DNA from 3 places in the Micromonospora sp. NPDC049240 genome. Region 1 is predicted to be linked to each of the others. Evidence: riboswitches for the same ligand, from Rfam matches in the RefSeq annotation. Region 1 holds a riboswitch; each other region holds the start of a gene.

Region 1 (2,253 bases):
CAGCCGTTCGTGCTGCACCCGGGCGAGTTCGTGCTCGCGTCCACGCTCGAGGTGATCTCGCTGGGTGAGGAGCTGGCCGGTCGGCTGGAGGGCAAGTCGAGCCTGGGGCGGCTCGGCCTGCTCACCCACTCCACGGCCGGCTTCATCGACCCGGGCTTCTCCGGCCACGTCACACTGGAGTTGTCCAACGTGGCGAATCTGCCGATCACGCTCTGGCCGGGCATGAAGATCGGCCAGCTCTGCATCTTCCGGCTCTCGTCGCCGGCCGAGCACCCGTACGGCTCGGCCGTCTACGGCTCGCGCTACCAGGGCCAACGCGGCCCGACGCCGAGCCGGTCCTGGCAGAGCTGGCGCACCTGGCCGACCCGCTGACGCCGAGCGTGGTTGTGAAGAGGGGCCCCCTGTTATGCGGAATGCGTTAACAGGGGGCCCCTCCTTACACCTCAGCCGGGGCGGCCGTAGCTGTTGATGTCGCCGTCGTCGACGCGCTTCATGGTGATGGGCTTGCCGGACTGGGAGGCGTGCACCACCCAGCCGTCCCCGACGTACATGCCCACGTGGTGCAGGTCGCCGTAGTAGAAGACCAGGTCACCGGCGCGCAGCTCGGCGCGGCTGACCCGCTTCGTCACGTCGTGCTGCTGGCGGGCGTTGTGCGGCAGCGAGACCCCGGCCTTCGCCCAGGCGGCCATGGTCAGGCCCGAGCAGTCGAAGTGGTCCGGGCCGGCCGCGCCCCACACGTAGATCTTGCCGATCTGGGCGCAGGCGAACTTGACCGCCACCCCGGCCGCGCCGCCCGGGTATCCGGCGGGACAGGGGGCCGGGCGCAGCGGGCCGCCGCCACCGTTGCCGTACACCTTGAGCCGCAGCTTCTGGAGCTTGGCGATCTCGGCGTCGATCTGCTTCTTCTTCGCCGCGAGCTGGGCCTCGGTGCGGCTCAGGTCGGCGACCATCGCGTCCAGCGGCTTCTTCTTCGCCGCCAGCTCGTCGCGCAGCGCGGCGATGTCGCGGACCTGCTCCTGCTGGTGGTGCGCGAAGCGGTCGAGCATTTCCAGGCCGGTGACCAGCTCACTCGGCGAACGGCTGCCCAGCAGCGCGTTGACGGTGGAGAGGTTGTCGCCCTTGTACGCGTCGGCGGCGAGCCCGCCGACCTGGCCGAGCGCGGCGTCTACCCGGGCCTGGAGCGGGGCGATCTGCCTGCCGAGCGCGTCGGCCTGCTTGCGGCGCACCGCGAGCTGCCCGCGGACGGCGTTGACCTGTTCGATGACGGGTTCGAGCTTGTTCCAGTCGCGGTCGATCTGGGCCTCGATCTCGGCGACCGAGGGTTCCGCGTGCGCCGCCGTCGCGCCACCGGTCAGGACGACCGCGGCGCCGACCAGGGCGGCGAGTGTGGTGGTGAAGCGGGACCAGCGGAAACGCGGCACGGCGGCGGACCGGTCGACCGACCGGCTCGACGTCGGCCGCGGGGCATGGTGGGCCACCGGGCGTCCGTACTCCTTCTGCCTGACCGCCTACCGGGTTAGCTGACGGGTTCGGGCGGGAAGGGAAGCGCCCTACCGCAGTGGCTGCGGATTCACCCCAGGAACCTGGGTCCCCGGTTCGCCCGTGGGCGACTCGGCGGTGTCGGGCCGTCACCGACCGGGCTGGACGGTGAAACATGCGGCCGACGACTGACCAGAGTAAGGATTCCCGTTATCGATCCGCAACCCGAACGGCCGTGACACTCCGTACCGGATGCGCCGCACGAACGTGAATGGAGATTTTCTTCGCGTTGGATTGCCTCCTGGAAAGGTATTGACCCCCACGGGTGGCTGGCGTGAGGGTGGGAACGCAGTGACCCCCATCCCTGTCCAGGAGGTTCGATGCACCTCACAGCCCCGCCGCCGAGCAGACGGATACTGCTCGCCGCCGCCGTGGCGACCGCCACCGCGCTTGCCACCACCGGCCCGGTGAGCGCCGCGCCGCAGGCGGACCGGCCCACCGGCGACCGTCAGCAGCAGTACGCAGCCGCGGCGGCCGAGTACGGCGTACCGCAGAACGTGCTGCTCGGTGTCTCCTACCTGGAGTCGAGGTGGGACACCCACCCGGGCCAGCCCAGCACCAGCGGCGGCTACGGCCCGATGCACCTGACCGACGCCGCGCACGTCCTGGCCACGCCGGGCAGCGCCCACGTCGACGAGGACGAGGACCCGCGCGGCGACGACGCCCGCCCGCTCCGGCTCGACCCGGCCACCGCCGCCGCGCCGACCCGGGAGA
Region 2 (2,253 bases), on a different contig from region 1:
CCGGCAGGAGGTCGAGGACCTCGACGGCATCATCGACGTCCACATCGCGCAGACCGTGGAGACCCTGCTGGCCCGCTCGACGGTGCTCGCCGAGCGGGTGGCCGCGGGAGCGTGCTCGGTGGCCGGCATGTCGTACCGGCTGAGCGGCGGTGAGGTGCGGACGGTGGCGCAGTCCCCGGCCCCGGTGCCCGCGCCGGCCGCACCGGCGGACCCGGCGCTCGCCGGCTGACCACCCCCGGACACACGAAAGGGGCCGCCCGGAGGCGGCCCCTTCTCGCGTACGCGTCAGAGCAGTGACATGTGCACGTGGTCGGTGTGGTTCGAGGGCCCGCTGTAGGAACTCCAGCCGGTCGCCGGGAACCAGATCTGCCGGTTCCAGATCACGTAGTAGATGCCCAGTCGGTCGGCGTTACGGATGAGGAAGGCGGCCACCTCGTTGCCGTACCGGCGGGTGTCGTTGTTGTGCCACGGCGAGAAGCCGCTGTTCTGCAACGACCAGTCGCACGCCTTGCCCTTGGGGTGCTCCCACGGCCCGCCGGGGCGGTAACAGCCCACGAAGCGGTTGAAGCCGGCGCGCTTGACCTCCTTGTACGCGTGCAGCGTGCGCGGCGTGACGCAGCCGGAGGTGGTCGGGTCGTTCTCGCTGCACGACTCGGACTTCCACCCGCCGTCGGCGGTGCGGCCGGGGCCGATCTTGGCAACCGGGGAGGTGGCCGAGACCAGGCCACCGGTGAAGTCCAGCCCGCCGACCAGCTTCAGCGCCTTCTGCGCCTCGACCTTCTCGCGGGCCATCGCGTTCGTCTGCTTCTCCTGCTCGCGCACCTCGGCGTCGAGCGCGATCTTGGCCTGCTCGGCGCGCGTCTTCACCGCGTTGATGGCGGCGAGCCGCTGCCCGTTGAACAGGTTGAGTTCGTCCAGGGCGCTGGCCCGACGGACGAACGAGTCGGGCGAGTCGCTCTCCAGCAGCATCGCCATCGCACCGACCCGACCGGTGCGGTAGGACTGCGCGGCGATCTCGGTGACCTGCGGGCTGAGCGCGTCGAGCTCGTTCTGCGCCGCCTTCACCTCGAGCGCGAGCTTGAGCTGCCGCTTGCGCGACGTGTCCAGCTTGGACTTGGCCTGGAGGTAGGCCCGGTTGGCGGCGGTGACGGCCTCGCTGATCAGCGGTGGGTCGTCGTCCTCCGAGTGCCCCGAGGGGTTGGGGGCGGCGGTGTGCGGAGCCGCCGACGCCGGGGTCGGCCCGACCAGCACGGCGAGCGCGGCGAGCACGGCCACCACGGGTGTCAAGCAGCGGCGCAGGGGTGCCGTCACAGTGTTCCCTTCCGTCGGCCGCCGACCGGGTTAGCTGACGGGTTCGGGACGGAAGCGGCCCCTACCGCTGACGCGGATTCACCCCATGTACCTGGTTCCCCGGCTCGCCCGGAGGCGATTGGGCGGCGGCACCGCAGGCGCGGGTGCGCGCCTTCGGCGGTGACCGGCAGCGAGGTTACCCGAGATGTCGACCGGGGATCTACGCCCGGAAGCCGACCAATCGCGAGAATTCGACATTGCCCAGCGTGACCAGCATCGCGTTTCACGCGCGCCGTCACGCTGCGGAGTGTCACCATGCGACATCCGTACTTCCCCGGCGGTCGGGCCACCGTTCGGTCGGCGTCCCGCCGAGCGCCTCCAGCGCCTCGCCGCGGGCCGCCGGGGGCCGGCCCGGCGGTGGCGGCGACGCCCCGGCCGCCGGCCCGCGCCGCCCGGCGGTGGCCACGACCGCGGCCAGCGCGGTGGTGAGCGGTACGGCGGCGATCAGACCGAGGGTCGCCACCGCGCTGCGGACGATCTCCTGGGCGAGGAACTCGCTGGTCAGGATCTCGCTCACCGGGCGGGAGTCGGCCACCAGCAGGAGCAGCAGCGGCAGCGAGGCGCCCGCGTACGCCAGCACGATGGTGTTGACAGTGGACGCGATGTGCGCCCGGCCCACCCGGGTGGCCGCCCGGTAGAGCTGCCGTCGGGAGAGGTCGGGGTTGGCGTGCGCCAGCTCGGTGACGGTGGCCGCCTGGGTGACCGTGACGTCGTCCAGCACGCCCAGCGAGCCGATGATGATGCCGGCCAGCAGCAGCCCGTGCAGGTCCACGCCGCCCTGGAACATGGAGAGCGTGGTGGCGTCCTCGCTGCCGAAGCCGGTCAGGTGGGTGGCGGCGGTGGCGAGCGTGCCCAGCACGCCGGTGACCACCAGGCTGCCGAGCGTGCCGAGCACCGCCACCG
Region 3 (2,253 bases), on a different contig from region 1:
CCGCAGCCCGGCGACGCCGAGCGCGAGCAGCGTCAGGTCGGTGCCGAGCCAGCCCAGCGAGGTGGCCAGGTGCGCGGTGAGCAGCGCCTTGCGGCCGGCGGGGGAGAGTCGTCTCATGTCCCGATCGTCGCCCCGTCGCGCGGCCCACGTCGTGGGCCGCGCGACGACACCCGGTGTACGTCGTGGGGCGTAGTGCTCAGTAGACCGACAGGTGCACGTGGTTGGTGTGGTCGCTGGACGGGTCGCCGTTGCCCCCGCTGTACGACTTCCAGCCGCTGCTGGGCAGCCAGATCTGCTTGAACCAGATCACGTAGAGCACGGCGAGCGGGTCGGCGTTGCGCACGAAGTACGCGGCCAGGTTGTTGCCGTACGTCCGGTCGCCGCCGCTGGCCACGCCGCCGAAGCCGCTCTTCTGGGCCGCGAAGTCGCAGGCCCGACCCTTCGGGTGCTCGCCGGAGCCACTGGGCCGGTGGCAGGAGACGTACCGGGTGAAGCCGGCGGCCTTGGCCTGTTGCAGCGCGTGCAGCGTACGTGGGGTGATGCAGCCGCTGGCCGGCGTCGGGTCGTTGACGCTGCACGACTCGGCCGGCCAGGAGCCGTCGGAGTTGCGCTTGGCCGGCTTCGCGTTCGCGGTGGAGGTGCCCCGGATCCCGCTGCCGCTGCTGCTGCCGCCGCCGCTGCTGGCGGACGGCCGGTTGTTGGCCTCCTCCAGCGCCTGCTCGGCCTGCTCCTTGCGCTTGGCCATCACCGTGACCTGCTTGCGTTGCTCGCGGACCTCGCCGTCGAGCGCGGTACGGGTGCGGATCGCCTCGTCGCGGGTGGTGATCAGCTCGCGCAGCGTCCGGTCCTCGTGCGCGGCGACCGTCTCCAGGGCGGCGGCCCGGTCCATGAAGCCTTCCGGGCTGGTGCTGCCGAGCAGCGCCGCGGCGGTGCCCATCCGGCCGGTACGGTACGCCACCTCGGCGATCTCACCGACCTTGGCGTCGCGCTCGACCAGCTCCGCGTCGATCGTCACGAGTCGTTCGTTGAGCTGCTTCTGCCGGGTCACCGACCGGCTCAGCGCGGCCTTGGCCTCCAGCCAGCCCTTGCTGGCGGCATCGAGCTTGGCGCGCAGCGCCGGCGTGCCGCCCTCGTCGTCGTCACCGGGCGCGGCGGCGAGCCGGCCGGTCGGGGGCGCCGCCGAGGCGGGGGAGACCGGCGCCGTCACGAGGCCGAGGGTCAGCATCGCGACGAGCAGGGCCGCCATCCGGGCGGCCGTCCGTCGTACAGGTGCCACTGGGGGCATTCACGTGTCCTTCCGTCAACCGCCGACCGGGTTAGCTGACGGGTTCGGGACGGAAGATCCCTACCGCTGACGCGGATGCACCCCACGTACGTGGTTCCCCGGCTCGCCCCGCGGGCGATTAGGCGACGGCCGCTCCGTCGGCGCCGGATGACGCCTGCGGGTCGGCCGCGACCGAGCCTACCGGCGTTGCCCGGAGCCGGCTCCGTCACCCGGAACCGGATACCGGGCAAAACCGGCATAAGCTAACAATAGCCACTCGAATTTAAGTCTGTCCTAACTACCAGCCGGTCGGGCCGCAGGCGCCGGCGGACGCTCCGGGTTCGATCTGCAACGTGGCGTGATCGATCGAGAAGTCCTCGTGCAGCGCGGCCCGGGCGGCGGCCAGCACGGTGGCGACCTCCGCGCCCGGATCGGTGGTCAGGTGCGCCGAGGCCACGTCCATGCCGGAGGTGAGCGTCCAGACGTGCAGGTCGTGCACCTCCGCCACGCCGGGCACGGCGGTCAGCCGGTCGTGCACGGCGGTCACCTGGAGGTGTTCCGGCGCGGCCTGCACCAGGATGCGCACCGCGGCCCGGCCGAGCCGCCAGGTGCGCGGCAGGATGAACAGACCGATCGCCACCGCGACCAGCGGGTCGGCCCACCACCAGTCGGTGACCGCGATGACCAGCGCGGCGCCGATCACGCCGAGCGAGCCGAGCAGGTCGCCCAGCACCTCCAGGTACGCGCCGCGCAGGTTGATGCTCTCCTGGGCGCCGGAGCGCAGCAGCGCGAACGCGGCGATGTTGGCGAGCAGGCCGAGCACGGCCACCACCAGCATCGGTCCGGCGAGCACCTCCGGCGGCTCGCCGAACCGGCGTACCGCCTCGATCAGGACGTAGACCGCGACGGCGCCGAGCAGCACCGCGTTGGCCAGCGCGGCGAGCACCTCCAGCCGGTAGAGCCCGAACGTGCGTTGCGGGTCGGTCCGG

The links. A riboswitch is a leader RNA that binds a small molecule or an ion and turns the genes downstream of it on or off. The one in region 1 is predicted to bind cyclic di-AMP.
Region 2: another riboswitch for cyclic di-AMP. It lies ahead of AB0B02_RS02085 (hypothetical protein); the one in region 1 lies ahead of AB0B02_RS10205 (NlpC/P60 family protein).
Region 3: another riboswitch for cyclic di-AMP. It lies ahead of AB0B02_RS15675 (hypothetical protein); the one in region 1 lies ahead of AB0B02_RS10205 (NlpC/P60 family protein).

The regions. Positions count from the first base shown of each region.
Region 1 is NZ_JBEZCX010000005.1:280,137-282,389, reverse strand. It holds gene dcd (dCTP deaminase) at 1-372, shown strand, start outside; gene AB0B02_RS10205 (NlpC/P60 family protein) at 444-1,478, opposite strand; cyclic di-AMP (ydaO/yuaA leader) riboswitch at 1,492-1,627, opposite strand; gene AB0B02_RS10200 (peptidoglycan recognition family protein) at 1,860-2,253, shown strand, end outside.
Region 2 is NZ_JBEZCX010000001.1:434,616-436,868, reverse strand. It holds gene AB0B02_RS02090 (carbonic anhydrase) at 1-229, shown strand, start outside; gene AB0B02_RS02085 (hypothetical protein) at 286-1,311, opposite strand; cyclic di-AMP (ydaO/yuaA leader) riboswitch at 1,315-1,446, opposite strand; gene AB0B02_RS02080 (YibE/F family protein) at 1,601-2,253, opposite strand, start outside.
Region 3 is NZ_JBEZCX010000009.1:114,536-116,788, reverse strand. It holds gene AB0B02_RS15680 (hypothetical protein) at 1-117, opposite strand, end outside; gene AB0B02_RS15675 (hypothetical protein) at 197-1,285, opposite strand; cyclic di-AMP (ydaO/yuaA leader) riboswitch at 1,290-1,420, opposite strand; gene AB0B02_RS15670 (cation diffusion facilitator family transporter) at 1,563-2,253, opposite strand, start outside.